4 regions of the Congregibacter litoralis KT71 genome follow, and region 4 is predicted to be linked to each of the others. Evidence: predicted binding sites of a transcription regulator. Region 4 holds the regulator's gene; each other region holds the start of a gene.

Region 1 (7,108 bases), 2.1 Mb from region 4:
GCGGCATGAGCAAAACCGGCAATGGTGAGCGCAAGGTCTTCATTTCAGTTTCTTGAGTCGCTCCGACGGACTGACGACATCGATGAGCCGCAGACCGAACTGCCCGGCGGATTCCACCACCTCACCGCGGGCAATGAGGGTGCCGTTCACCATCAGATCCAGAGGCTCTTTCACGCCCCGGTCCAGACTGACGATGGATCCCTGGTTCAATGCCAGGAGATCCTTGATGGGTAACTTTGTACGGCCGATCTCTACGGACAGAGTGACCTGCACATCCATGAGCAGATCCAGATCGATCTTGCCACCGGCACTTGCTGCCGCCGGAGGTGCCGTGCTCTGAAGCTCCTCGGGAGGCTCAGCTGCTACGGCGTCTGTCGCTTGTTCATCACTCATTGTGTTCTCCTTGCCTTAACTTGCTGCGGGAAACAGCAGACTGGCCAACCGATGGAGTTGCACGGCTTTTACGCCGTCGAAACTGCCGTAACGTCCCTCTGCCAGGGTGACGTTGTCGACTTTCAAACTGACCTGCTCCGCCGGAGCCAGGGGTATGACCGCGCCGGCCTCGAGTTCAAGGAGGTCTGCCAATGCGATGGATTGCGTCGCCAGCACACCGGCCACTTCCAATTCAATGCCCGGCAACTCCCGGCGAAAAAAGGGTTCCCAGGTCTGCCCCTCGAATACATCATCCTGTTTCCGCGGCGGCGCAAAGCGCTCTCGGTAGGGCTCCAGCGCGGCGAAGGGAAGCATCACGCTGAGCGCACTGGAAAAATCTCCGGCGCTAAGGGTAAAAGCGATACGCAACAGCATTTCCGAAGCCGGCAACATTTCCAGGCGATCGGGCATGCCGAGGGTGTTGATCTCCCCGGCCTCCAGAGGCAATTTGTCGACCCAGGAATTGATCATGCTGCTGAGCTGAAACTCCGCAATACGCTCGGCAAGACGCAGCTCCGTGGGAGTTAGATTGCTGCGCGCAGATTCCGCGGGGCCACCGCTGCCACCACCGAAATAGGCGTTGACGACAAACGACAGCAGATCAGCAGGGGCGATGGCGAACACGGGACCCGCCAGAGGCGAGAGCGTGGTAGTGCTAACCGCAACGGTGCGCTCAAGAGACGCCACCGCATCAGCAACGGTTAACAGGGAGGGGGTATCACCACGGACAGTGAACTCAATGGAGAATCCGGATTCCAGAGCCTCCCCCAGTGCCTCTGCGTGACGTTCCACCAGAGGCCCGAGGGCGGTAAATTCGCGGAGCAGTGACTGCTCCCGCGCGGCAAAGTCAAAGCGACGGAATTGGCCATCGTCAGCAGCATCAGCCGCCGAGGTGTCGTCGTCAACGCTTTCCATGAGCGCATCGATCTCACCTTCTGTCAGGACGTCTTCACTGGCCATTCCCGCTCCATGATCATTGCAAGACAAAGTTCTCGAAGTAAATCTTCTCGATACCGTCCGGGGGTGTCAGCCCCAGCGCCTGATTTACCGCCTTGAGCGCGTCCGCACGCAGTGCGTCCTTGCCCTCTATGGTTTTCAGTGCCCCAAAATCCTGCACACTGAACAACGTGATCAATCCGTCGCGTATCGCCGGCATATCCCGGGATGCCTGATCGATGGCGTCCTGGCTATAGCCCATAAGCTGCATCTCAGCCTGGACGTAGCGGGTTTTTCCCTTGTACTCCAGGTTCACCAGGAGCTTTTCAACGTCCAGATACAGGGGCACTTTGGGAGCCTCCTCGACGACCTCTTCAACGGCATCCGCTTCTGCCTCGTCGCCGCCGGAGAGCAACAAAAACGCCGCTGCACCACCTCCAAGCAAAACGACAACCGCCACGATGACAATGATTAACTTTCCCTTGCCTCCGGACTTTTTTTCGGCTTCCGGAGCATCTCCACCCAGGTTCAAGTTGTCTTTGTCAGCCATTTGTTCTCTCCCGTGTCATCGGCTTTTCGCTGGTCCGCCGCGCAGGAATACACGGAGAAGACTCAGCAATTGCCATACCAGTGGAAATTTCCACCATAAATACAATGAGTTACAGATACTTGGGGTTGCCGGGCGCCGGTATTTTGACGTCTTAAAATGACCCGGACGTCAGTAAACACACACCCTTCAGCAACCCCGTTAAGGTCCCGGGAAAGATGGTAGAACGAAAGACGCCCGGAGAAAACGATTCCCCGCGGAGATCACCGGCGGTACAGACGCGGGGAGCGTCATGGCGACGCTCAGATCGGCCTGAAAATTAAGATCAGCTGGATTGGGCTTGCGCGAGGGATTCCGGCACTCGGTTTAAATATAGGTGTCGATGCGCGCCTTGCCGGCGTCATAAATCAGCGACCGGGAATCGTCGCTGTCTGCAGCATCGGCGACAGCGGCTTCATCCGCTGAAGACTTACCCTCACCCCGTTCACCACTCTCACTGCCACGGCCGAGATCACCCTGCCCCACGTCCGACTGGGCCAGCTGCAGACCACTCTGCTCCAGCATCTCCCGAAGTCTGGGCATGGACTGTTCAATAGCATCCCGGGCCGCGAGGGTTTCGGCGGTGAACACCACTTTGGTTTGATCACCCTCGGTGGTCACGGTCACCTGCAGGCGACCGAGTTCAGCAGGGTGTAGCTGCAGACGCGCTTCTCTCACACCGTCACGCACCAGGGTCTTCATTCGGGCCGTGAGCTCTCCAGGAAACTCGCCATCATCCGGCGCCCGCGTGAGGGAGTATTCCGGCACGGCGGCGGTCGCTGGCGTAGCCGATGGCGGCGTAGCGCCGACAGAGGGACTGAGCACCGCGGTGGCCGGGGTTGCGCCCGTCGGTGTCAGTCCTTCACCCCGAGGTGTTGAGACAGCACCGCCGGAGATGTCGCTCAAGGTCGCACCCTGCATCTCTGCGACGGAGCGCTGCCCTGTATGCTCAGAGCCCATGCCGGAACGCAACCAGTCTACGGTGCTGCGATTCAGGACATCCGTCACGCTTGTAGGGCCCGAGGCCTGAGCCGTCACGGCGCGCCGGGTATCCATTGCGAGGGCGTCGCCCGGAGACGGGCTCCGGTTAGGATCCGCAGCCTCCGCTCCCGTCAGAGGTTTGGAAACAAAGCCTGCCGTGGCGGAAGCGGCCGTCTCCGCGGTCGCTGCTACCGACCCGTTAACTGCTGCGGTGGTCGCCCCGGGGGTCACCACAGGGGAATTCGAATTAGGATTCGCTCCGGATTTGACCGTCTCTGCAGCAGACACAAGCGCACTGGCTGCAGAAGACAGCTCTGGCGATCCCTGAGACAGCGACACCGGCGGCGCCGAAGTGCCGGATGCCGACAGGAGCTCACCGCCCTTCCCTGCGGCCGCAGCTTGGGTGCTCGCCGTTACCAACCCGTTGACCGCGGATGGCTCCGCGGTTTTCAGGGAGACATCTCCCGGTGTTTTTGCATCACCCTGACCGGGTAGCGGCCATTCACCCACGGCGGTTGACCCCGCCGGCACAGTTATTGGCTGAGCATCCGAAGGGGTTAACCCGGCAGCAGATTCACCTGGCGCGAGGGGCGAAAGGCTGGCCGAAAAGGCCATTGGGGCCGGCGTGGTTTCTCGGGGCGCAGAGGAAGATACAGCGGTAGTATCGGCCTTGGACCCCGCTTCCATGCTCGCTACACCCCCTTCAGAGCGGGGATCGGGCTTGACTGTCGCTGCAGTGGCTTCTGTGGCTTGAGTGCTGGCAGCCTCGCGCGCAGTGCTTTCGGCAGTGTCTTTCCCTTCCTGCGGCAAAGCCTTGCCGGCGGCTTTCTCCGCTCCTGCCTGCCCGTCGGTGCTTTTTTCTGACTGAGCGTCGCGGGATCGCTGACCGTCCAGAACTTTGGAGAACGCGCTATTTTCGCCACTTTTAGCTTGATAATTGCCGACTTTAGCGGCTTTTACCCCCGCAGTCTCCGTGGGAGCTACGGTGAGCAAGGGCGAGTTAACACGGTCTGCCATGACGGCCTCTTCTGTTTCAAACGATCGACTTACATCAACAGAGCAAAGCCTATGCCAATTCAGGCACCCGAATCGTGACGCTGGAGGCTCATTTCATCGCTCTGCTTTTGCTCCTGCTTGTCCGTCTCGCGAAGAAGATCGAGGCGCCCGCGGTTCACAAGCTCATCCACGCTGGAACGTCGCAGACTCCGATCGACAAGGGCCTCCCGATGCGTCTCCAGCTCTGCCTCGCTGCGACTCACCTCCTGATCCTGGTGGCTGATAGCGTCGTTAAGGTTGCGAAGAAACAGGCGGTAGTCCGCCAGCTGCCGGGCATCCATCCCGGTGCTCGCCATCGCCTGAAGACGCTGCTCGTACTCCTGTTTGAATTGTTCGAGCTGGGAGCGGCGGGCGGCAGACTGATCCAGAGCCTGCTGGCTTCGCTGCAGAGTGCCCGCTGCACGACTCTCCTGGGAGCGCGCAAGCATGGCCACCTTGTCGAGTTTATCGAGCTCCATCAGCCTGCCGCTGTTCCATTACCAAGATGTCGCGCCGTGTTTTGAAGATCGCCAAGGCTCTGCGCCATATCCACCTTCTGATGCTGGGGCTGGCGAATGATCTGGCGAAGGGGCTCGTGGGCGCGGAGGGCCTGATCAATCTTTGGATCACTGCCATGTTCGTAAGCCCCAATGGAAATCAAATCCCGGTTCTGACGATACACCGAGTATAGCTCTTTCAGGGCCCGGGCAAGGTCCTGCTGCCCCTCATCAGCAATACCGGGCATGGCCCGACTCACGGACGCCTCCAGATCGATAGCAGGAAACAAGCCCGAATCCGCCACCTGGCGCGAGAGCACAATATGACCATCGAGAATGGCCCGGGCGGCGTCGGCAATGGGGTCATTGTGATCATCACCCTCCACCAGCACGGTATATACCGCGGTGATGGACCCCTCGGGACCGTTCCCTGCCCGCTCCACCAGATTAGGGAGCAAGGAAAACACCGACGGCGGATAACCCTTGGATACCGGGGGTTCTCCAACAGCCAGTCCGATCTCCCGCTGCGCCTGAGCGAAGCGGGTGAGGGAATCCATCAGCAGGAGCACATCACGGCCCTGATCGCGGAAATATTCGGCAATCGCCGTGGCGCGCCAGGCGCCATGCACCCGCATCAACGGCGGGTAATCCGCAGGCGTTGCAACAACGATAGCCCGGGCGAGCCCCTGGGGCCCCAGAATATCCTCGATAAATTCCCGTACCTCGCGACCCCGCTCTCCCACCAGGCCCACGACAATGACATCGGCCTCGGTGTGGCGGGTCATCATGCCCAGGAGCGTGCTTTTGCCGACACCACTGCCCGCGAAGAGCCCCAGGCGCTGGCCCTTGCCCATGGTCAGAAAGGCATTGATAGCTCTGACACCCACGTCCAGAGGTTCCCGAATGGGGCGACGGTCCAGGGGGTTGAGTGCTTTTGCCCGCAAGGCCACGCTGTGGCTGCAATGGGGCGCAGGCCCACCATCAAGATAACGACCGGCGCCGTCGATGACCCTGCCAAACAGCTGTTCGTCAACGGCAACGGTCGCGCGCTCGCCCAGGGGCTGCACCCGCGCGCCGAGCTGCAGGCCCGACACATCGCCCTCGGGCATGAGCACCAACCTTCCCTCGGCAAAGCCGACAATTTCCGTGTCCACCACGGTACTGCCACTCACCACGCGACAGCGCTCGCCAATGGCGCCATCACAGCCCTCTGCTTCGAGCTTCATGCCGACCATACGCATAAGCCGACCTTCACAGAGAAGCTTCGGCGCGTGCACATGAGCAGCGAGGGTGTGCAGTCGCTGCCCCACGCGCTGTTGCTGTAGCTGACGATGGGTCAGGCCCGAGGACATGCCTCTCACATCTCCTCGGACGAGAGATCGGGAGAGGCACTCTCTCTGACGGTTGCCGCCTGCGGCGTATCCTCCAGTTCCTCGGGAACCCCGGCATCGGCACGGAGCGCTCCCAGGGCAGCCTCGATGCGCGATTCCACGGACGCATCGACAAAACTGTGTCCGGCGCGAAGCTGCAATCCCCCGCGCTGCATACCCGGACTCTCATGAACTGTGAAGCGCTCATCCGTGACCAGGCCCAGGTCCCGGCAAAGCGCCGCATCCTCGGGGTTCAGGCGCAACTCCACGGGTACCGACACGGACCCGAGAGCCGCCAGAGCATCGGCCAAAACCTGCTCTATATCCACGCCTGCTTCCAGCTCCCGGCGAACCACCGCCCTCGCTACGCGCTCGGTGATCGCAAGAAGCTCCCTGAGGAGCACCGCATCCGTATCCTCAAAAGGTGCTGCCATGGCGTCCAGGAGCGCGCGCAGCTCGCCGACAATACTCTCGGCCTGGGCCCGCCCGGCGGCAAGACCTTCGGCGTAGCCTTTATCAAAACCCTTACGACGTTCCGCCTCTTCGTCAATCGCTGCGGCCTGCGCATTCGCCGCGCGCGCCCCGGGGGCTCCCGCCTGTGACAGGGCGTCGAGCACCGACGGTGACCAGCGGTCCCCGGCCTGATCGGACTCAGACAAAGTCATCTCCGCCCTTGCCAATCATAAGCTCGCCTTCGTCTGCCAACTGTTTGGCGGTACCCAGAATTTCCTTTTGCGCCGCCTCTACCTCCGCAAGCTTCATGGGACCTTTTGCCTCCAGGTCCTCGCGGAGCATATCGGCGGCCCGGGACGACATATTCCCAAAGAATTTTTCCTGCAATTCGTCATCAACGCCTTTCAGTGCAACGACCAGGGTATCTACGGAAATTTCCCGAATAAGGCGCTGCATACCGCGATCATCCAACGCCGCGAGATCATCAAAGACAAACATCAGCTCGGCGATTCTGTCGGTAATTTCCGCATCGTTTTCGCGCAGGGATTCCATGACCGAGGCTTCGAGATCCGCATGCACGTTATTCATGATGGCGGCGGCACTGGTCATACCATTGACCGCGCGGGGTGGCGTCTTGGAGGCGCGACCGAGTTGCTTTTCAAGCACCTTATCCAGCTCCTCCATGGCCGCCGGATCGATCATCTCAAGCCTGGCAATGCGCAGCACAAGATCCGAACGAATCCCTTCGGGAAGCTCCCCAAGAACCTCGGCAGCCTGCTCCTCTTCCAGGGAAGCCAGGACAATCGCCATAATCTGGG
Region 2 (7,108 bases), 1.4 Mb from region 4:
TCAAAGGCCGGAATGGCCTCGCGGAGGATATCCTGCTTGCCACTGACCAACTCCGTGCGCGCCCACTGGCAGAGGAGCTCCTGCCATTGCAGATCCTGCTCTCCCGCGGTCTCCTCGCTGTCACGGCCCAGTTCCGGCGGCAGATCCGACAGGTGAATTTCCCGTCCCGAGGCCATCACCGTGAGCCATCGGCAGGTATTCTCAAGCTGTCGCACATTGCCGGGCCAGTGTAATGAGCTGAGAAACTGCTCCGTCTCCGGCAGAAGAATCTTGGGCTCGCCCCCGAGTTCCTTCGCCGCCTTATCAAAGAAAAACTCCATGAGACGCGGGATATCTTCGCGGCGCTCGGAGAGCTTGGGGATGTGGATACGGATGACGTTCAGGCGGTGGAACAGGTCCTCGCGAAAATCGCCCTTGCGCACCAGGCCCTCGAGGTCCTGGTGCGTTGCCGCAATGATCCGCACATCCGTGCGCTGGGAGGTATGGCCGCCGACCCGGTAAAACTCGCCATCCGCAAGCACGCGAAGCAGCCGTGTCTGCGTTTCTGCGGGCATGTCGCCGATCTCGTCGAGAAAGAGCGTGCCGCCGTTGGCCTGCTCAAAGCGGCCCTCCCGGCGGGCGTTTGCTCCCGTGAAGGCGCCTTTTTCATGGCCAAAAAGCTCTGATTCCATGAGATCCCGGGGAATCGCCGCCATATTAAGAGCAATGAAGGGCGCGTCGGCGCGGGGGCTGTGACGGTGGAGCGCATGGGCTACGAGCTCTTTGCCCGTGCCGGATTCGCCGTTGATCAATACGGTGATGTTGCTATGCGCCAGGCGACCAATGGCCCGGAACACCTCCTGCATGGCCGGCGCTTCGCCGATAATTTCCGGTGTGGGCGTGGTATTGCTGACGCTTTTGGGTTTGGAACGGTTACGCTCCCGTGCCTGGGCCAGGGCCCGCTCGGCGACGGCCACCACTTCGTCAATATCGAAGGGCTTTGGCAGATATTCAAAAGCGCCCTGCTGATAGGACGCCACGGCACTGTCGAGGTCCGAGTGCGCAGTGGTGATGATCACCGGAAGATCGGGATGGTTCTCCCGAATACGCTGAAGCAGCTCGAAACCGTCTATGCCGGGCATGCGAATGTCGCTGATAACGACGTCGGGCAGTTCGTTTTCCATGCGACGGAGCATGGACTCCGCATCAGCGAAGCATTCCCGGGCAATATCCGCTTGGGTCAGGGCTTTTTCCAGAACCCAGCGTATGGATTGATCGTCATCGACGATCCATACGGCGCCAGAATTTTGCATGTCAGTTTTCCATGGGTAGGTGGATGGTAAAACAGGTTTCTCCCGGATGACTCTCGCAGCTGAGGAGACCGCCGTGCCGGTGAACGATGGATTGAGAAATCGACAGGCCCAATCCCGTGCCCTCGGCGCGGCCACTGACCATAGGCACGAAAAGCGTGTCCCGGAGTGCATCGGGAATGCCCGGGCCGTTGTCGATAATGTCGATCTGGCATACCAGACGGTGACGTCGCTCCCCAATGGTGAACTGCCGCTGGGAGCGGCTGCGCAGGGTAAGAGCGCACTGGGGTTGGTTTTCCGTGGCCTGGAGCGCGTTGCCGATAATGTTGAGGAGGGCCTGGATCAGAAGGCCCCGATCGCCCTTGACGGGGGGAAGGCTGGGGTCGTAGTCCCGCAGCACCGCCAGGCGCTCTCCCGCTTCTACGACAGCAAGCTGGAGCACGTGCTCCAGTACCTCGTGAATATTCAGACTCACCAGGGCCGGCTCTTTGTTGGGACCCAGAAGGCGGTCCACGAGATCCCGTAAGCGGTCCGCTTCCTGAATGATGATGTTTGTGTATTCCTGAAGGGAGCCCTTGGGCAGCTCCCGCTCGAGAAGCTGGGCGGCACCGCGAATCCCTCCCAGGGGATTTTTGACCTCATGGGCCAGACCCCGGACCACGGTACGCGTGGTTTCCTGAGCGCTCATGAGATTCTCCTCTCGACTGATGCGCAGAAGGCGGTCCACGGGCTGCATTTCGATGAGGAAGGCGAGGCGGGAGACCTCCCTCATGGGGGAGACCACAATGTCGGCGAAGGAAGGTTTGCCATCCCGGGTATCCAGGGAGAGTCCTCGCCGGACAATGGCCCGACCCTCTCTTGCCGCCTGATCAAGGGTGGCCCGCCAGGGCACGTCATGGGTGTCCAGTTCGCAGATCTTGACGCCGAGGATGCGCGCTTCGGAAAGTTGTAGGAGAGCCTCGGCCGCGGGATTTATCAGGCGCACGCGATAGTCGGCATCCAGTCCGATGATGCCGCTGTTGATGTTATCGATGATGTCCTGTTGCAGCATCTGGCGCCGTGGGGCAACCCTTTGGCTCACTGTGCTTAATAATGAAGCAAAAATAGCGCCATGTCCTTGGTTTTCAGTTAGGCGCCATGGCTTTCTGTTATATAGGCCTTTTATTGATAGTGAGTGCTTACAAGCTTACGTAAGAAAGACAATGTTCATTCGTTGTGCAGGGCAGCAATGATCAGATCCGGACAATTGCACCAAGTCGGTGCAGGATGTTTGGGGTCGCTTAGCGGCCGATGATCGAGGGGCGTAAAACGTAGATACGCACGGAGTCGGAGGTGGCAATAACTTTGCCTCGGGACGTTGTCCTTTGGACCACCAGGTCATGGGGGCCACGCATAGCGCCCTCCACAAACCAGCTTCCCGAAGACTGGGGCTCTCCCCGGGGGCTGCCATCAATGAGCAGCACCAGCCTCTCGGCTCGGGACAGGGGCGGAGTTGCCGTAGCGCTGACAGAAAAATTGCCCGGTCCCATGGCGATGGTGCTTTCGTCGGCAGGGGAGGCAATGGTCACTGTTGGTTCTGCGTCGGCCGCTGATTCTGCGTCGGCGCTCGGGGCCGCGGGCGCCGGTGGACGCATTTCCACGGGGGTGGCGGTGTTAATTTCCTGCATCTCTATCTTCTCGACGCTTTGCTTACCCGTCGTGTCCATGGTCTGGGGGCTATCGGTGAAAACAACGCCGTTTTCATCGTCGATGACTTTGTAAACCTGGCCCCAGGCAAAACTCACGGGCGCAATGGCCACAAGAGCCACGGCAACGGTTATCGCGCTGATTACGCGGTTAGTCGCTGAAAAAAGGGGCGTTTTTTGCGAACCGACCATAGCAATTCTCCAGAAGATAACGCTTACCGTAGCAGATCGTCGGGCAAAAAGTAGCAGATCGCCGGGCAAAAAAAAGGTTCATCGCGTATTAGCGGGATATAGCAAGTAGTAGAGGCGGACAGCCAATCGGTTTAGGTTGTAAGTGCAACCAAACAGCCGACCGAAGGACCGCCGCCATGCTTGATGCTACGTTTCCTGGCCTCGCCTGGGAAGGGTTTGTTCCTATCTCCTCGAAGACTCTGGGCTCCAGCACTTGTGTTATCCATCTCGCTCCCGATCCAGCGCAAGCTCCGGCGTGCGCGCAGTGCGGGGCCTTGTGTCCAAAGGTTCACGATACGCAGTATCGACGGGTGAGAGACCGCGATCTGTTCGACTATCGCGTATGGTTAGATGTGCCTGTCAGGCGCGTGCGCTGCCAGCGCTGTGGTGTGGGCCGCGAACGGCTCTCCTGGCTAGCGCCCCGTGCTCGCATGACGGAGCGCATGCGTCTTCACGCGGAGGTGCTGTTACGACTGCTGCCGATCAAACACGTCGCCCAACTGACAGGCCTGCACTGGCATACGCTCAAGGCGATCGATAAGGCTCGATTGGGGCGCGAGCTGCCGCCCCTAGACCTGAGCCGCGTGCGTTATCTGGTGATGGATGAATTCGCGTTATTCAAGGGGCATCGTTACGCCAGTGTTGTGATGGACGCCGAACGGCGGCAAGTACTGTGGGTCGGCGAAGGCCGTTCTCGCGAAGCGGTCAGGCCCTTCTTTGTCTGGCTGGGTGAGCATTGCCAGCATATTGAAGCCGTTGCAATGGATCAGAACACGGCTATGGACCTGGAAGTGCAGGCGCACTGCCCACAGGCGCGCGTGGTCTACGATCTCTTCCACGTGATGGCCAAGTTCGGCCGTGAAGTCATTGATCGTGTGCGAGTCGATCAGGCGAATGCGTTACGGCAGGACAGGCCGGCTCGTCGAGCGGTGAAGCAATCTAGATGGCTACTACTGCGCAACCCGGAAAATCTAGACGAACGGCAGGCGGCGGATCTCAACGAGCTCTTGGCGATCAACCAACCCTTGATGATCACATATCTGATGAAGAGCCAGCTAAAGCAGCTTTGGTATGCCAAGAACGAACGAGCCGCTCGATGGCGTTGGACGCATTGGTACAACCAGGCTCTGGCAAGTGGGATTGAGCCGCTCAGGCGCTTTGCAAAGAACCTGAAACCGTATGCCGAGGGCATTATTGCCAGTGCTGTTTACCCGCTAAACACGAGCGTGCTGGAAGGTGTGAATAACCGCATCAAGGTCATCAAACGAATGGCCTACGGATATCGTGATAGCGATTACTTCTTCCTCAAGATTAAATCCGCTTTTCCCGGAAAGGCGCGATGAACCAAAAAAAAGCCCGCTGTCCAAGCGGGCTTCTGCGTACTTTCCGTGGGTGCTTAGACGGAGTAGTACATGTCAAATTCCACGGGGTGCGTGGTCATATCGAGGGTTTCGATCTCCTCAGACTTGAGAGCGATGTAACCGTCAATCATGTCGTCGGTAAACACGCCCCCCGCCGTAAGGAATGCGCGATCCGCATCCAGGGCTTCCATGGCCATGCTCAGGCTGGATGCCACGGTGGGGATGGCCTTGCCTTCTTCCGGGGGCAGATCGTAAAGATCCTTGTCCGCGGCATCGCCGGGGTGGATCTTGTTCTGGATACCGTCCAGGCCCGCCATCAGCATGGCTGCGAAAGCCAGGTAGGGGTTGGCTGTGGGATCGGGGAAACGCACTTCCACGCGCTTGCCCTTGGGGCTGGGCTCGTAGGGGATGCGGATTGACGCCGATCGGTTACGTGCAGAGTAGGCCAGCATGACCGGTGCTTCAAAACCCGGCACCAGGCGCTTGTAGCTGTTGGTCGACGCATTGGTGAAGGCGTTGAGGGCACGGGCATGCTTGATGATGCCGCCGATGTAATAGAGCGCCGTCTCGGACAGCCCTGCATAGCCGTCACCAGCGAACACGTTCTCACCGTCTTTGCTGATGGACTGGTGCACATGCATTCCCGATCCGTTGTCACCAACGAGGGGCTTGGGCATAAAGGTCGCAGTCTTGCCATAGGCATGGGCTACATTGTGTACGCAGTACTTGAGGATCTGTACTTCGTCGGCTTTCTTGATCAGGGTGTTGAACTTCACACCAATCTCGCACTGGCCCGCGGTGCCCACTTCGTGGTGATGCACTTCGATGGGCAGTCCCATCTGATCCATGGCAGCACACATGGCGGCACGAATGTCGTGGAGAGAATCGACGGGCGGTACGGGGAAATAGCCCCCTTTCACGCCGGGACGGTGGCCGATGTTGCCGTCGTCAAAGCTGTGGTTGGAGGCCCAGGCGGCCTCCTCGGAGTTGATGGAGTAGCCGGCACCGGACATATCGGCGTGCCACTTCACATCGTCAAATACAAAAAACTCGGGCTCGGGACCGAAGTAAGCGGTGTCGCCGATACCGGTGGACTTCAGGTATTCCTCGGCGCGATGGGCAACGGAGCGTGGATCGCGCTCATAGCCCTGCATGGTCATGGGCTCAACGATGTCGCAGCGGAGGATAACGGTGGTGTCGTCCGTAAAGGGGTCCAGGACGCTGCTGCTATCGTCGGGCATGAGGATCATGTCGGACTCATTGATGCCTTTCCAGCCAGCGATAGACGAGCCATCAAACATCTTGCCGCCGTCAAAAAAGTCTTCGTCGACTTCGCTGGACGGGATGGAGACGTGCTGCTCTTTTCCGCGGGTATCCGTGAAGCGCAGGTCTACCCAGCCGGCTTCGCTTTCTTTGATCAGGTTCAGAGTCTTCTCTGACATTGTGGGTCCTCCAGTGGGGAAAATAGGTGCTACTCACGCCTGAGGCACGAGGCCTTCGGGGACATGCACCTTAACAGTAAAAGTGCCTTAGGAAACAGCAAGTCCTGTGCCACAGCGGTGCTGTTTCCAAGCGATTGATATAGATGAAGTTTTGTACGAGAGCGCTCCACCTTTGCGTCATTTTGCCACCTCATGGTGCGCCTTTGCACCAAAATGACGCGCCGCGCCGTCGGGCATTGCCGGAGGTGTGCATTGTGCCACCTAACGGCGCTGTGCAGGCTGGCATTCCGCGGCTATAATCGCGCCCTTTTTTAGCCCCCCAATTCTTTTAAAGAGCTGCCGGATACCGCTTACTGCGCCGGGGCCGGACTATCGCTGTGATCGAGAAACTCCGCAACATCGCCATTATTGCCCACGTAGACCATGGCAAAACCACCCTGGTCGACTGCCTCCTCAGGCAGTCGGGAACCCTGGACCGACGCAACGCGGACGCCGAGCGCATTATGGATTCCAATGATCAGGAGCGGGAGCGCGGTATCACCATCCTGGCGAAGAACACGGCGATCACCTATGGCGATCACCGCATCAACATCGTTGATACCCCGGGGCACGCCGATTTCGGTGGTGAGGTGGAGCGGGTACTGTCCATGGTGGATTCCGTGCTCCTTCTGGTAGATGCGGTGGACGGCCCCATGCCCCAGACGCGCTTTGTGACCTCCAAGGCCTTTGCCCAGGGTCTGCAGCCTATCGTGGTGATTAACAAGGTGGACCGCCCGGGCGCGCGCCCGGACTGGGTGGTCGATCAGGTATTCGATCTCTTTGATGCCCTCGGTGCCAGCGAGGAGCAGCTGGACTTTCCGATCATCTACGCCTCAGCCCTCGAGGGAATTTCAGGCCTCGATCACGAGGATATGGCGACGGACATGACGCCCCTGTTCGAAACGATCCTCGAGCATGTGCCGGCGCCCGATGTTGATGTCGATGGCCCCCTGCAATTGCAGGTGAGCGCCCTGGACTACAACAGCTACGTCGGTGTTATCGGCGTAGGCCGGATCACCCGCGGGGTGCTGCGACCCAATACCCAGGTGGCTGTCATCGAT
Region 3 (7,108 bases), 850 kb from region 4:
CGCGATTTAAGCCGGTTCCGCAAGCTGTCAAACGGACGACGAAACATCGTCGCCGTCGAGGACATTGTACCGGGCAGTTTTAAGCAGCTCCCGCGCAGCCATCGCTGGTGGCTGGACCGCCGCGCCTGGCCGGTCCGCGGCTGGGTGATGCAGCAGGTCACGAAGCTCTCGGCAAACGCCGTCACTAGCGCCGAATTCATTATCTTTGCCGATTCCGACCTGCAGTTTGTGAGGCCTTTTTCCCGCGATCATGTCGTCGACCATGACCAGCTGAGACTGCATCGCATCGCCGGCGCCAAGAACAGCGGCGAACACCTCTCATGGCACCACAAGGCCGCCGATCTCCTTGGTACGCGAAGACAGTACTTTGGCCACGATTACATCGGACAGCTGATTACCTGGCGACGAAGTCATCTTGAAGGCCTGCAAAAACACCTTGAAGACACGCACAGCCGCCCCTGGTACCAGGGTGTGGCCCGGGCGCTCAAAGTGTCGGAATACATTTTGTATGGCGCCTATATCGACGCCGTCGTGGGCATCGATAACAGCGGCCATTTTTCCTGTGATGAGGACCTGGCCCATTGCTGCTGGTTCCGCGAGGAAGCCGACGCTCTGGCAGGGGGCAGCTACCCCCTCAGCGCCGGCGCCGTCGCCGTGTTACTTCAATCCAATCTCGGACTCAGCGATCAGGATGAGCAGCGCATTGTGCGCGACCTGACCGCCTCAAGCCTAAGCCCCGTGGAGGGACTCGCACTATGAAAAAACTATTGTTTATCACCCCCGAACTGCCCTACCCACCCCAAAGCGGGGGCAAGGTAAAAAGTCTGAAACTACTGGAGGCCCTGGGCGAACGCTACGAGGTCACCCTCGTATCACCTCTCAAGCTCGACGATGCGGATTATCGACACGAGTTTGAAGCGCGCTCCCCCTGCGTTGAACACATTCATCGACGCATCGATGTGCCCCGCTCGGCAAAAGGCCTCCTCGGCAGCTACCTGGCGGGCAAACCCCTGAACGTGCATCGCAGCTACGATGCGGCCATCGCCCAACAGGTCCGTCGCCTCGCCCCATCCCATGACATCATTTTTCTCGATCACTACGAGGTGAGCGCCTACCTCCCGGACAACTACAAAGGTCTGGTCGTGTATCACGCCCACAATGCCTACCATCAGATCTGGGATCGCTACGCGCGCCTTCCGGGCAACATCGCCCTGAGGGCCGCCGCTTTTATTGAGGCCGGCCGTGTCCGCCGCGCCGAGCACCGGATCGCGAAACGCGCAGACCTGATTTTTGCCGCGCCCAATGACGCCGAACTCCTCCTGGACAGTGGTATCGATGGCGAAAAGATCGCTCACACCTATCATCTGGGTGATGACGGCCAGCTCACCCTGCCGGCGCTGAATTTTTCAGCCAGCAAAAAGAAGCTCATGTACGTCGGACTCCTGGGCTGGGAAGCCAATGTGGTCGGTCTGCTCTGGTTTATCGAGAATGTGTGGCCACGACTCCTACAGGAGCACCCGGATCTGACTTTCGATATCGTGGGCAAGAACCCCGATCAGCGGCTGATAACCCTGGCTGCGATCTATCCGGGTATCCAACTGCGGGGCTTTGTGGCGGATCTTCAGGAGGTCTACCGGGACGCCCGTGTGTCCGTCGCGCCTCTTCTTTTCGGCAGCGGCATGAAGGTAAAAGTCCTCGACGCCATGGCCCGGGGCATGCCCACGGTGACGACACCCGTGGGAGCCGAGGGCGTGGACTACATCAACAATCGCCACCTTTGCGTTGCCCACAATGCCGAAGACATGGCCCTGGCAACACTGCAGCTGCTGAAGGACGAGGCCCTCTGGACCCGTATGCGCGATGAATCCCGCCAGCTGATCAGGGAACGGTACACCTGGCGGCAGCTGTTTTCGAGCATGCACAACGCTCTGGATTCTGCACTGCTCCTGAAGCAGGCCGGAACCGCAGACAGCGCTGAAGAGCATCAGCCAGTCCTTCAACATGTCTGAAGGCATTGCAGCGCGCAGGCTTTTACCCGCATCCGGGCTCCCGGCGGCGCTATGGAAAGCCGGGACCCTGGCAATCAGCCGGGGTACAGGCATGGCCGCTCAGATGGCGGTGCAAGTCGCCGTGGGCGCCCTCGCTGGGCCCGCGGGCATTGGGGCGCTGCAGCTTCACATGGCCTGGGGCAGCCTCCTTGGCGAACTCGTGGGGGCGGGCGAACCCACGCGAGCGCTCCGTGATCACTCTCTGCATCATCAACGGGAGTCGTCATTGAAAGAGGGCTTACTCAAAGCCAGCAAAACAATTCTGAAGTACTCGGGGGCACTGGCCGTTCTCGTCATGCTGTTGGTGCTTTCGGGTCTTGCGGAGTCCCTCGGCCTGAGCAGCGACGCTCTTTTGCTATCCATTGTGGTTTCCGCGCCGCTGTTCGCATTGACGCGACTCTTCGCCGAAACCCTCAAAGCCCTGAATCAGGCACTTTGGGCGGTGAGCCTGGAAAACTCCGTCATGCCCCTCGTGATTCTGGGCACTTGCGGACTCATTGCCCTGGAGGTCCTTGTCGTTTCTCAGGCCATCATCTTGAGCGCCGCCGTCGTCGGCCTGCTCCTGGGACTTTGCCTCATGACGGCCTCTTTGCTGAAAAGCCGCAGAGACCGCGAAGGGCGCGACCCGCTTTCCCAAAGCACCACCGAAAACCCCGCAAAGCCTGACGCCCTCCATGTTCCGGGAGAGACCCTGCACTTCTGGTTGAACGGCCTGTTTAACATCGCATTCCTGCAGCTCCCCTTCCTCATCATGCCGTGGCTTGTGTCGGTGGAGGAGGTGGGTCGCTATGCCGTGGCGCACAAGTTACTCAATGTCATCACCACGCTGCTTATTCTGCTGTCCGCAGTTTACGGACCGAAGTTTGCGCGCGCCGCCGCGACGACTGACCGGAAAGAACTCGCCGGGCTCCTCGCAGCCACGCAGCGTATTTCCCTTGCCATCTTCATACCCGCTGCGGCCGCCATGCTGAGTTTCGCGGATCCCCTGGCGAAGCTCTTCAGCCTGAGTGCCGGGAGCCTGCTGCCCCTCTTGCTGCTGCTGTGCACCGGCCAACTGATCAACGCAGCGACGGGTCTGTCGGGCGTGCTGCTCAATATGAGCGGCGCCGCCCATCTCGAGTTTCGCGTGCTGACGGTCAGTTGCGTTACCACCCTCGTTCTCGCAATCCCCCTGGGACTCTATGGCGGCGCCCCGGGCATTGCGGCTGCCATCGCCGGCGGAATCTCCCTGAGAAACATCCTTAGCTATATCGCGGTTCGACGCCATATCAACAGTCTTGGAGCTAACACCCCATGAAAACCCTGGACTTCATCATTATTGGCGCACAAAAATGTGCAACCACCACCCTCTTCGAACTCCTGCGGCAGCATCCGGAGGTCAGCATGCCCCTGGAGAAAGAGGTTCCCTTCTTTCATCAGCGGGAATGCGATGCTGCCGCCTGGTCTGCCTTCGCAGATCAGTACTACCCGGAGGGCGAGAACAAGACCTGGGGGAAAGCGAGCCCCCAATACATGGCCGACGAAGCGATACCCGCTCGCATTGCTGCCCTCATGCCCGGCACCCGCCTCATCGCGGTGCTTCGAGACCCCATCGATCGCAGTCGCTCCCACTTTCGCATGGCCCTGCGGCGCAACACCGAGACCCGCTCCTTTGACGAAGCGATGCGGGACAGACTGACGCCTGAGGCCCTGGAGACCGCGCGCCAGGGCACTGCGCCCACGCACAGAAATGGCTATGAACCCGAGGGTGAGTTCTATCTTGCCTGGAGTGAGTACGGGCGCATTCTCACGCGCTATCGCCAACACTTTTCTGAGGAGCAAATGCTGATTCTGTACACCGATGAACTGGAGAACGACCCCCGGGGTGTACTCACGCGCGTGCTGAAGTTTCTGGATCTGGGGACCGACTTTCAGCCCCGAGGCCTGGGCGAGGTGATGCACGCCGGAGGCGGTGGCGCCCGGGTTCCCCACGGACTGCGGGTCTGGCTGAGGGAGCGCACCCTGATCGCCGCGTTCTGGAATCGGGTGCCGCCCCAGCAACAGGGACGGATCCGCTTTCTTTATGAGCGCTGGAACAGTCGCAAGCGCAAGGACCCTCTCCCCCTTCACCACGCCACGGAACAGGCACTGCGCCAGCACTTTGCCCGGGATGCGGAGCTCATTGAATCCCTGGGGATCCCAAGCCCCCCGTGGTCCGGGGACTATAAAACGGCATAAGATCTAAAAACTCACCGACCGTCGTTGCAATATGCGAAATTTATCCTTGCATATTGCAATGCAGTAAGAGAGGAGCTCGTTACAGGAACACCAAGACAAAACACAAGTCGTTGATTTAACTATATTTTCTATATTGGCATCAGCATTGCTCTGTTATGGGAAACAAAACCCAGAGTACAGAGACGTGATTTCCCGGACCGCCCCAAGAACCTTACGCCCAACGCTGCACGGCCTCCTGAGCCTGATACTGCCCATGGTTATCGGCTACGGCGCACCCTCCTCTGCCCAGGACGATTACCTTCCCTTCGTCGAGCCTCTGCAGGTGACGCAAAAGCGCGCCTATTACAACGCCGCTCCCGCAGGCCAGGACGAGCCCCTCAGCGTACCGAGCTCGCCGATCACGGTCCCCGTAGAGGTGGTCATCGACGAAGAATCGCGCCTCGAGGCCCTGGCGCGGGAAAAGCAGCAAGCCCTGTCCCTCGACGAGAGCGCGCAGGATCAGGCGCTCAGCGATGAACTTGAGCAATTTGGCTACTCCATCTTTAACCGCTCGCCCAGCACCTTTGCGCCGGTAGAGGGCATTCCCGTGCCCTCGGACTACCGCATCGGCCCGGGAGACAACATCGTCATCCAGCTCTTTGGCAAGCGTAACGTCCAGTACAACCTGGTGGTCACCCGTGAAGGCAAGATCCTCATACCCGAGTTCGGTCCCGTTACCGTTGGCGGTATGAACTTTGATGATGCGGAAACTCTGATTACCACGGGTTTTGAGCAACGCATGATCGGCGCCCGCGCGGTGGTCACCATGGGCAAGCTCCGCACGATTCAGGTTCGCCTTGCCGGCGACGTGAAGCAGCCCGGCATCTACACCATCGGTGGCTTATCCAGTCTTATTGATGCCCTGCTCACCACCGGTGGTGTTGCCGAGACCGGCACCCTGCGCGATATCCAGCTGATTCGCGGCGGAAAGATCGTCACCCGTCTGGATCTCTACGAGCTTCTCCTCGCAGGCAAGAGCGACAGCGATGCCTTTCTTCGCCACAACGACACGATTTTTGTCCCCGCCATTGGCGAGATTGTTTACCTGGGCGGTGAAGTTCAGCGTCCGGCCATCTACGAACTCCAGGGTGAGAGCACCCTGGGTGATGTGCTGGACATGGCCGGAGGCATGCTGCCCACGGCCTCCCTGGAGGAGTCCCTCATTGAGCGTATTCAACAGGGTGGCAGCCGCACCGTGATCGACTTCCAATCTCCCGGGACCGGCAAGAACCGCAGCGCGATTCTCGCAACGCCCATGCGCTCCGGCGACGTCGTACGCATTCTTCCCCTGGAGGATCGCCTCGATGCCGTCGTGCTACTCGACGGACAGGTGGAGCGGCCCGGCGCTTACCAGTTCGAAGCGGGCATGCGTGTTTCCAGCCTCCTTCGCGATACCCGGGCGCTGCTCCCCGGCGTCGATATGAACTTTGCCCTGATCGAGCGCGAGGATCGCCAAAGCCTTCAAAGCTCCGTGATCTACATTTCCCCGAAAGCTTCTTTACAAAGCCCTGGCAGCGATAGCGATTACTTACTTCAAGCCAGAGACCGCATCCGTCTTTTTCGCGTCAACGAAAACCGCGAGGACGCGCTTGCGGCCTTGAGAGACAAAATTGTCCGTCAATCCACGGACCCCCGCGCTGCCAATCTTCTGGAACTGCGCGGCGCCATTCGTCACCGCGGCCAGTTCCCCCTTGATGAGAATGCGCGACTCCTTGACGCCCTGAAAATCGGCGGGGGCCTGCAAAGCGGCGGTGACTACAATCACGGCGTCATCGCCCGCACGGCGCTGCCCAGCCTGGAGTTAAAAACCCTGCCTTTCAGTATTGCCGCTGCCCAGCGGAATCCTGGCAGCGAGGACAACCCCCGTCTGAAAGCCGGCGATCGCATCTACTTCCTTGGCGAAGACAGCGCCCGCAGTCAGCTCCTCGGCGAGGTGACCCAGCGTCTCAAGGAGCAGGCGCGCTACGGCGATGTAGAGCGTGTTGTCAGCATTCTCGGGGAGGTACTGAGCCCGGGAGAATACCCCCTTGTGGAAAACATGCGCGCCAGCGATCTCCTGTGTACCGCCCGGGGCCTGTCGCGTCGTGCCGATGGTCTCAGCATGCAGCTGTCCCGCCGCAACATCGCCGATGACTCGCTGCAACACGAGTCCCTTGATACCCGCGAACTCGTGGCCCTGTGCGCCGATCTTCACCGCGCCCAGCGAGGCGCCCTGAGCACCATGGAAGAAAGGGCCTTTCGCGGGCGCTACAACAACGAGACGATTAATCCGGCCCTGCAGCCACGGGATCAACTCGCGGTCAGCCTTCGGACCGGCTGGAGTGAGACCGCATCAATTACCCTCCGCGGTGAGATTGTGAAGCCGGGTGTCTACGCCATCGGTCCCGACGAAACACTCTGCGAGGTACTGCAACGCGCGGGCGGGTTGACGGAGTCCGCCTACGCTTTTGGCGCCGAGTTCACACGCCAGTCCGTGCGGGACATCCAGCAGGCGACCCTGGATGAGCTCCATGAGCAGTTGGATGATCTGATGGTCGAGCTTTCCCTGTCCCACTCCTTCCGCAACGACGAGAAGTCCTCGCACGAGTGGGGGGGCAAGCAGGACACGCTTCGCGTGATACAGCAACTTGAGCGCGCCGAAGCGACGGGCCGCATGGTGGTAAACCTGGACCGGGTGCAGCGCTGTCGCAGTCGTGACGCCCTGGCTCTGGAGAACGGCGATGAGCTCATGGTGCCGCGCATGCCGAATCACGTGCAGGTCTCGGGACAGGTCTACGTGGCGACCTCGCATCTCTATGACGAAG
Region 4 (7,108 bases):
GGATACTCTTACCTGGGCCGGGCCGTGGGCACGCTGTTCTGCCTGGGTTATGCGCTGTACTATTACGGGCTTTACACCAGCTTGTAGACTGATATGACCGATCCTGCCCGCTACCTGCTCTCAGCACAGCGCACCATCCGTATGGAAGTCGAGGCCGTTGCGGCTCTCGAGGCCCGCGTGGGTGAAGAGTTTGAGCGCGCCTGCGAGCTCATTCTCAAGGTGCCAGGTCGCACGGTCGTCACGGGCATGGGCAAATCCGGTCATGTGGGCGGAAAAATAGCCGCCACCCTCGCGAGCACGGGCACGCCGGCGTTTTTTGTGCACCCGGGCGAAGCGAGCCACGGCGATATGGGCATGATTACCGCCGACGATTGCGTTATCGCCTTGTCCAACAGTGGAACCACCCCCGAAGTGCTGATGCTCATCCCCCTGCTCAAGCGTTTGGGCATCCCTTTGATCAGCATGACGGGCGCGCCGGATTCGGCTCTGGCCAAGGCATCTGATGCCCATATTAATACCGGCGTCGCCGTGGAGGCCTGCCCCCTGGATCTCGCCCCCACCTCCAGCACGACCACGGCTTTGGTCATGGGCGATGCCCTGGCCATCGCACTACTGGAGGCCCGGGGGTTCACCGCAGAGGACTTTGCTTTTTCCCACCCCGGCGGCGCCCTGGGGCGCAAGCTGCTGCTGAAAATTGATGATGTGATGCGCCAGGGAGAAGGTATTCCGAAGGTTTCGGAAGCGACGCCCCTGTCCGATGCACTTCTGGAAATCAGTGCCAAAGGCCTGGGCATGACCACCGTCGTCGCCGCGGACAGCGACCGGCTCCTTGGCGTATTTACAGACGGCGACCTGCGACGGGCCCTGGATGAGCAGGTGGATATCAAGGGCACGCGTATCGGCGACATCATGACCCGCTCCCCGGCCACGGTACACACGGGCATGCTCGCCGCGGAGGCCCTGCGCATTATGGAAGAGCGTCATATCAGCGCCCTCGTGGTGCTGGATGAGCAGCAGGAGATCGCGGGCGTGGTCAACCTTCTCGCTTTGCTAGAGGCGGGTATTGCATGAATCCCGCAACGGCCCGGAGCATAAAGTTGCTCGCCCTGGACGTCGACGGCGTGCTGACCGATGGCCGCATTACCTACGGCAATGACGGTGAGGAGCTGAAGTCTTTCAATATCAAAGATGGCCTGGGAATCAAACTCCTTCAGGGCGCAGGCGTCGAAGTCGCCATTATCACCGGACGGCAGTCCCATATCGTTGACCGCCGCGCAAGAGAACTGGGCATAGAAACCATTATTCAGGGACGCGAGGACAAGCTCTCAGCTCTAAAAGAGTTATCTGAAGCGCGGAGACTGAAGCTCAGCGAGTGCGCCTACATGGGAGACGATCTTCCCGACCTCGGGGCGGTGCGGGCCGCAGGCCTGGGCCTGACGGTCGCCGATGCCAGCGACGCCCTCCTCAAGGCGGCCGACTGGCAGTCAAAACAACCGGGGGGGCATGGCGCGGTTCGCGAGGCCTGCGAAACACTCCTCAGCGCCCGCGGCCAGCTCCATGCCGCCGAAGCCGCCTTCGAATGACCGCTACCAAGGGGCGTCGTCGGGTCCGAAAACGACTGTCCATTCCCCTACTCCTGTCGGCGGCGCTGCTGGTGTACACCACCCTTTCGCCCTCGCCGACGCTCATCAAAGAAAGTGTGGCCCCCATGGTCCCTGCGCGTGTGCCCGAGAGTTATGCCACGCAGGTTGCCGTTGATGACTTCGATGTCCATGGCGTCCGTCAGGGCAGCACCGAAGCGTTGAATCTGCGACGCTTTCCCGGTGAGGGCATCGTCGAACTCGATGAACCCAAACGGCACAACTACAGCACCGACGGCGAGTGGGTGGCTAACGCCCGGGAGGGGCAGCTGCGCGAGGAGACTGAAGTCCTGGTGCTGAACGGCGACGTGCGGCTCCAATACGACGTAGAGAACGTGCAATTTCTCACGGAACGCATGATCATCAACATGCCCAAACAGGCCGCGCGAAGCACCGCCAGTGTGCGCATCTGGCAGGGTGACAACGAAACCGTGGCAGACCAGATCTACATCAACCTAAGGGCCCAGGTCGCGTCTCTCAGCGGCGCTGTCAGGACGGTCTATGTCCCCCAAAGCTGACGTAAAAGTCGAATCCTCGACCGCCCGGCAGGGGTACGCCGTGCTGCTGCGCAGGCTCTGCGCTATCCTGGCGCGCTGTGCCATGATCATCGGCGCCTTGGGCTCTTACCCTGCGTTGGCGCTCCCCGAAGATCGTTTGCAGTCCATTGAAATCACCGCTGCCCGCGCCGTGCGGGATGAGCGCGCGGGGTTCACCGTGTACAGCGGCGACGTGGTCATGAAGCAGGGCAGCCTGCACATCCGTGCGGACAAGATCACGATATTTCACGACAGTGAGGCCGCCGATCGCATCATCGCTGTCGGTGAGCCCGCGACCCTGCGCCAGCAGCCGGAGATCGACAAGGGGTTCGTCACCGCAAGCGCCGGCCGCATTGTGTACGAGAAGTCCCGCGAGTGGGTGCAACTGCGAGAAGCCGCGGTCATCGAGCAGGACGGCGCCGTGGTGAGCGGCGATTCCATCGACTACTTCATGGCCGAGCAGCGCGTCCGCGCCGACGCGGCCCCGGAAGATGCCAGTGGACGGGTGCAGGTCATTATCCCCGCCGCGGTCATCGAAGCGGAGACCCGCGACGGTGACGACAACTCTGGCGATAAAAAGGACAGCAACGATAAGAACAGCGAAGCACCGGCAAGCGAGCCCGGGCCGGGCGAGAGTGGGCAGAATCCCCGGGGAGGCGTCGATGGCGACCCTGACAGCCCGTAGTCTTGCAAAAGCCTACCGTGGCCGGGCCGTCGTCAAGGACGTGAGTATTGAGGTACAGAGCGCCCAGGTCGTGGGACTCCTGGGCCCCAATGGTGCGGGAAAAACCACCTGCTTCTACATGATCGTGGGCATCGTGGCCTCGGACGGCGGTGACATTCTGATTGACGATGAAAGTATTACCGCCCTGCCCATGCACGAGCGGGCCCGCCGCGGTATCGGTTACCTGCCTCAGGAAGCCTCCATCTTCCGCCGCATGAGCGTTGGCGACAATATCCTCTCTATTCTGGAAACCCGCAAAGACCTGAGCCGTGCGGAGCGCCGGACGCGCCGCGACGAGCTCCTTGAGGAGTTTCATGTCGGCCATCTCCGGGACAGCCTTGGTCAGGCACTTTCCGGCGGCGAACGCCGTCGCGTAGAGATTGCCCGGGCTCTGGCCATGGAGCCCAAGTTCATTCTCCTGGATGAACCCTTTGCCGGCGTGGACCCCATCTCTGTGGGCGACATCAAGAACATCATCCGCCACCTCCAGACCCGGGGCATCGGTGTTCTGATTACGGACCACAATGTGCGGGAAACACTGGATATCTGCGAAACCGCATTTATTGTGGGCGAGGGCCACATCATTGCCCAGGGCAGCCCTCAGGACGTTCTAGAAAACGCCAAGGTGCGCAAGACCTATCTCGGCGAGAATTTTCGCCTCTAGCTGCCCGGTGCGCTATGCCGCTGGGCGTTACCCATCCGGCTACCCTCCACTGCCCTCCACTGCCCTCCACTGCCCTCCACTGCCCTCCACTGCCCTCCACTGCCCTCAAGCAATCTGCACTATTCTTCCACCACGTTTCATTATTTTTCATTACCATAATGCAATAAGCGAGCCAAGGCGTTGCACGGACCTCGGTGCAGGCCTACACTCAGGTCTATTGGACAGCAATGCACTGTCTCACCGTGGGGATGCGCGCGGGCCCGAATCGGGTCAGAGCGCGCGTAAGAGCGCACCCAGATGGCACAAGACCATCGGTGCGTAGCGCAATAGGGCAGGACTGACGCGCTATGAAGCAGGGACTACATCTCAAGCTCGGTCACCAGCTGACGATGACACCGCAGTTGCAGCAGGCTATTCGGCTGTTGCAACTGAGCACCCTCGATTTACAGCAGGAAATCGAACAGGCGCTGCAGGAAAACCCCATGCTCGAGGTGGAAGAGGAGCAAGCCGATACCCCGGAAAAACCCGACCGCGAAGACTCCGGCAATCACGAAGGCCCCATGGACAACCCTGAACGGAGCGCCAACGTCGACGAAGCCTCCGCCGAGGGAGAATTCGAGGCGAACATGCCCGAAGACCTGCCCGTGGATACGCAGTGGGAGGACATCCTTCCCTCGAGCGCACCTCCCCCATCCGAAGGTGCCGGTGAGGACTTTGACTTCGACAGCCGCAACCGGGGCAGCGAGAGTCTGCAGGATCACTTGCGGTGGCAGCTCAATCTCACCCGCCTGTCCGACAGTGACCGCATCGTGGCCCTGGCCATCATCGATGCCACGGATGCCAACGGCAGGTTCAATAGCAGCGTCGAAGATCTTCTTGAACTTTTCCCGCCGGAACTTGAGATCGAAAAAGAGGAGGTCACCGCCGTCCTCCACGCCCTCCAGCAGTTTGAGCCCGTGGGAGTGTTCGCCCGGGACCTGCAGGAATGCCTGCAGTTGCAGCTCAAACAGCTCGATCCCCAGACACCCTGGCTGGATCAGGCAAAGATTTTGATCAACCGTCACATCAATCAACTGAGCAGCGGCGACTACGCACAGATCATGCGCCGTATGAAACTTTCGGAAGATGATCTTCGCGGCGTCCTGACTCTCGTGCGCTCCCTGGACCCTCTGCCCGGCAAGCAGTTTGGGGACGACGATACGGAGTACATCGTTCCCGATGTCTATGTCAGCCGCAAGGAGGGCCGCTGGGTGGTAGAGCTGAACCCCGACACCGCGCCGCGACTGCGGATCAACGACTACTACGCCGGCATGATCAAGCGCGCCGACAACAGCGCTGATAACAGCTACCTTCGGGACAATCTTCAGGAGGCCAAATGGTTTCTGAAAAGTCTCCAGAGTCGAAACGAAACCATGATGAAGGTGTCTACAGAAATAGTGAGGCGCCAGCGGAACTTCCTGGAGTACGGGGAAGAGGCCATGAAGCCCCTGGTATTGCACGACATCGCGGAGGCCGTGGAAATGCATGAATCGACCATATCCCGTGTAACGACGCGTAAATATATGCACACGCCGCGGGGCATCTTTGAACTCAAATACTTTTTTTCCAGTCATGTGGCCACCACCAGTGGTGGCGCCTGCTCCTCCACGGCCATTCGTGCTCTCATCCGAAAACTCGTGGCCGCGGAAAATCCCCGCAAACCGCTCTCCGACAGCAAGCTTGCGGAACTACTCGAGGGTCAGGGCATTCAGGTCGCCCGGCGGACCATCGCCAAGTACCGGGATAGCCTCACCATTCCACCGTCCAACGAGCGCAAGCGGCTTGTATAAACATGGCGGTAGCCCCTGCGCGCTGCGGCGTGACGCTCGCCAAGCCGTATAAAGATCGATTCAAGGAAAGATCCAACGACAGAAAGACAAGAACGTTGCAAAACACCCAGCGGAAAGAAAGAAAAAGGAGAAGCGCATGCAAATAGTAATCAGCGGACACCACGTCGAAGTCACCGATGCCCTGCGGGAGTACGTAGAAGCAAAGTTCGAACGTTTGCAGCGGCACTACAGTCAGATCAGCAAGTCCGAGGTGACACTCATCGTGGAGAAAATGGTACAGACAGCAGAGGCCACGGTGCATATCGCCGGCAAGGATCTGTTTGCCTCCGCTGACTCGGAAGATATGTATGCCGCCATTGATGCCCTTGTGGACAAGCTTGATCGACAGCTGATCAAGCACAAGGAAAAGAACCGACCCCACTAAACGCCAGGGAGCTTTTTGAATTACCCATGTCAGCAATCCCGACCATGAGCCCGGAAACACCCCACGCCGCCAACAGCGTCAGCGATCTGCTCACGCCGGCACGCAGCCTGTGCCGCATACCCGGGGGCAGCAAGAAGCACCTCTTTGACCTGGTTGCGGAGGTACTGGGGAGTGACCGGGATGAGTTCCACCCGGATGAGCTGGTCGCCGGCATGCTGGCACGGGAAAAACTGGGAAGCACCGCTCTGGGCAATGGCATCGCGATACCTCACTGCCGTCTCAGGGACTGTGAGACGCCCTGCGGCGTGCTCCTGACCCTGTCCAGCGGTGCGGACTTTGATGCGCCGGATGATGAAGATGTGGATCTTCTCTTTGCCCTGGTGGTACCCAGCGAGGCGACCCAGGAGCATTTAAACCTTCTCGCAGATCTGGCGCGGCTTTTCTCCCAGGCGGACTTCCGGGAGGCCCTTCGCCACTGCGGCAGCAACGAAGAGCTGTTTAACACGGCGACAAACTGGACCGCAGGCAGCGCCTAGTGGACCTGATCATCATCAGTGGTCGTTCGGGATCCGGGAAGAGTACCGCCCTGCACCAGCTGGAGGACGAGGGTTTTTACGCCATCGACAACCTCCCCGCTTCCCTCCTCCCCGCCCTTGTGCGGGAGACGGGACCGGGCCTCCCGGAACAGTTTCGGGGCATTGCCGTGTGCATTGACGCGCGCAACGCTTTTCGTGACCTTCAGGGCTTTAATGCTGCCCTGGCCTCCCTGCCGGAGTCGGTGCAGCCGCGGATTCTTTATCTGGACGCCGATGAAGCCACCCTGATCAAGCGTTTCAGCGAGACCCGGCGACGCCACCCCCTGACCAACCAGAAACTACCGTTGGCCGAGGCCATACGCTATGAAAGTGAACTTCTGGAACCTTTGGCCGCGCAGGCAACCCTCACCCTCGATACCCGGACCATGACCATCTATGAGCTTCGGGATGCCATCCGCCAGAGACTGGTGGGCTCCGAAGCAGAGGAGATGGCCATCCTCTTTCAGTCCTTTGGTTTCAAGCGGGGCGTACCCGGCGATGCGGACCTGATTTTTGATCTACGACTGCTTCCAAACCCTCACTGGTCAACCGAGCTGCGCCGGAAAACCGGCGAAGATCCTGACGTTGTCGCCTACCTTGAGGACCACGATATTACCGGGCAGCTGTTTCAGGATATTGCGGGTTTTATCGAACGCTGGGTGCCCGCCTACCAGAAGAGCAGTCGCAGCTACCTCACCGTCGCTCTGGGCTGCACA

Evidence for each region. Region 4 encodes sigma-54, which starts transcription at its own class of promoters, with help from an activator protein. Its sites were predicted from a motif close to TGGCACANNNNTTGCNNT; they were not measured.
Region 1: the regulator sigma-54 is predicted to act here: its motif matches at 1,981-1,998, upstream of KT71_RS05100 (flagellar basal body-associated FliL family protein).
Region 2: the regulator sigma-54 is predicted to act here: its motif matches at 2,384-2,401, upstream of glnL (nitrogen regulation protein NR(II)).
Region 3: the regulator sigma-54 is predicted to act here: its motif matches at 4,400-4,417, upstream of KT71_RS18925 (SLBB domain-containing protein).

What each region holds. Positions count from the first base shown of each region.
Region 1 is NZ_CM002299.1:1,087,934-1,095,041, reverse strand. It holds gene fliO (flagellar biosynthetic protein FliO) at 1-43, opposite strand, end outside; gene fliN (flagellar motor switch protein FliN) at 40-393, opposite strand; gene KT71_RS05105 (FliM/FliN family flagellar motor switch protein) at 409-1,392, opposite strand; gene KT71_RS05100 (flagellar basal body-associated FliL family protein) at 1,406-1,918, opposite strand; gene KT71_RS05095 (flagellar hook-length control protein FliK) at 2,282-3,952, opposite strand; gene fliJ (flagellar export protein FliJ) at 4,012-4,449, opposite strand; gene KT71_RS05085 (FliI/YscN family ATPase) at 4,449-5,819, opposite strand; gene KT71_RS05080 (FliH/SctL family protein) at 5,825-6,502, opposite strand; gene fliG (flagellar motor switch protein FliG) at 6,489-7,108, opposite strand, start outside.
Region 2 is NZ_CM002299.1:351,184-358,291, forward strand. It holds gene ntrC (nitrogen regulation protein NR(I)) at 1-1,292, opposite strand, end outside; gene glnL (nitrogen regulation protein NR(II)) at 1,294-2,340, opposite strand; gene KT71_RS01685 (Ig-like domain-containing protein) at 2,570-3,166, opposite strand; gene KT71_RS01690 (ISL3 family transposase) at 3,343-4,548, shown strand; gene glnA (glutamate--ammonia ligase) at 4,602-6,008, opposite strand; gene typA (translational GTPase TypA) at 6,386-7,108, shown strand, end outside.
Region 3 is NZ_CM002299.1:4,183,170-4,190,277, forward strand. It holds gene KT71_RS18905 (DUF6492 family protein) at 1-759, shown strand, start outside; gene KT71_RS18910 (glycosyltransferase) at 756-2,009, shown strand; gene KT71_RS18915 (lipopolysaccharide biosynthesis protein) at 2,002-3,345, shown strand; gene KT71_RS18920 (sulfotransferase family protein) at 3,342-4,265, shown strand; gene KT71_RS18925 (SLBB domain-containing protein) at 4,450-7,108, shown strand, end outside.
Region 4 is NZ_CM002299.1:3,328,786-3,335,893, forward strand. It holds gene KT71_RS15165 (calcium/sodium antiporter) at 1-87, shown strand, start outside; gene KT71_RS15170 (KpsF/GutQ family sugar-phosphate isomerase) at 94-1,071, shown strand; gene KT71_RS15175 (KdsC family phosphatase) at 1,068-1,583, shown strand; gene lptC (LPS export ABC transporter periplasmic protein LptC) at 1,580-2,158, shown strand; gene lptA (lipopolysaccharide transport periplasmic protein LptA) at 2,142-2,861, shown strand; gene lptB (LPS export ABC transporter ATP-binding protein) at 2,839-3,564, shown strand; gene KT71_RS15195 (RNA polymerase factor sigma-54) at 3,912-5,393, shown strand; gene hpf (ribosome hibernation-promoting factor, HPF/YfiA family) at 5,530-5,817, shown strand; gene KT71_RS15205 (PTS sugar transporter subunit IIA) at 5,844-6,353, shown strand; gene rapZ (RNase adapter RapZ) at 6,353-7,108, shown strand, end outside.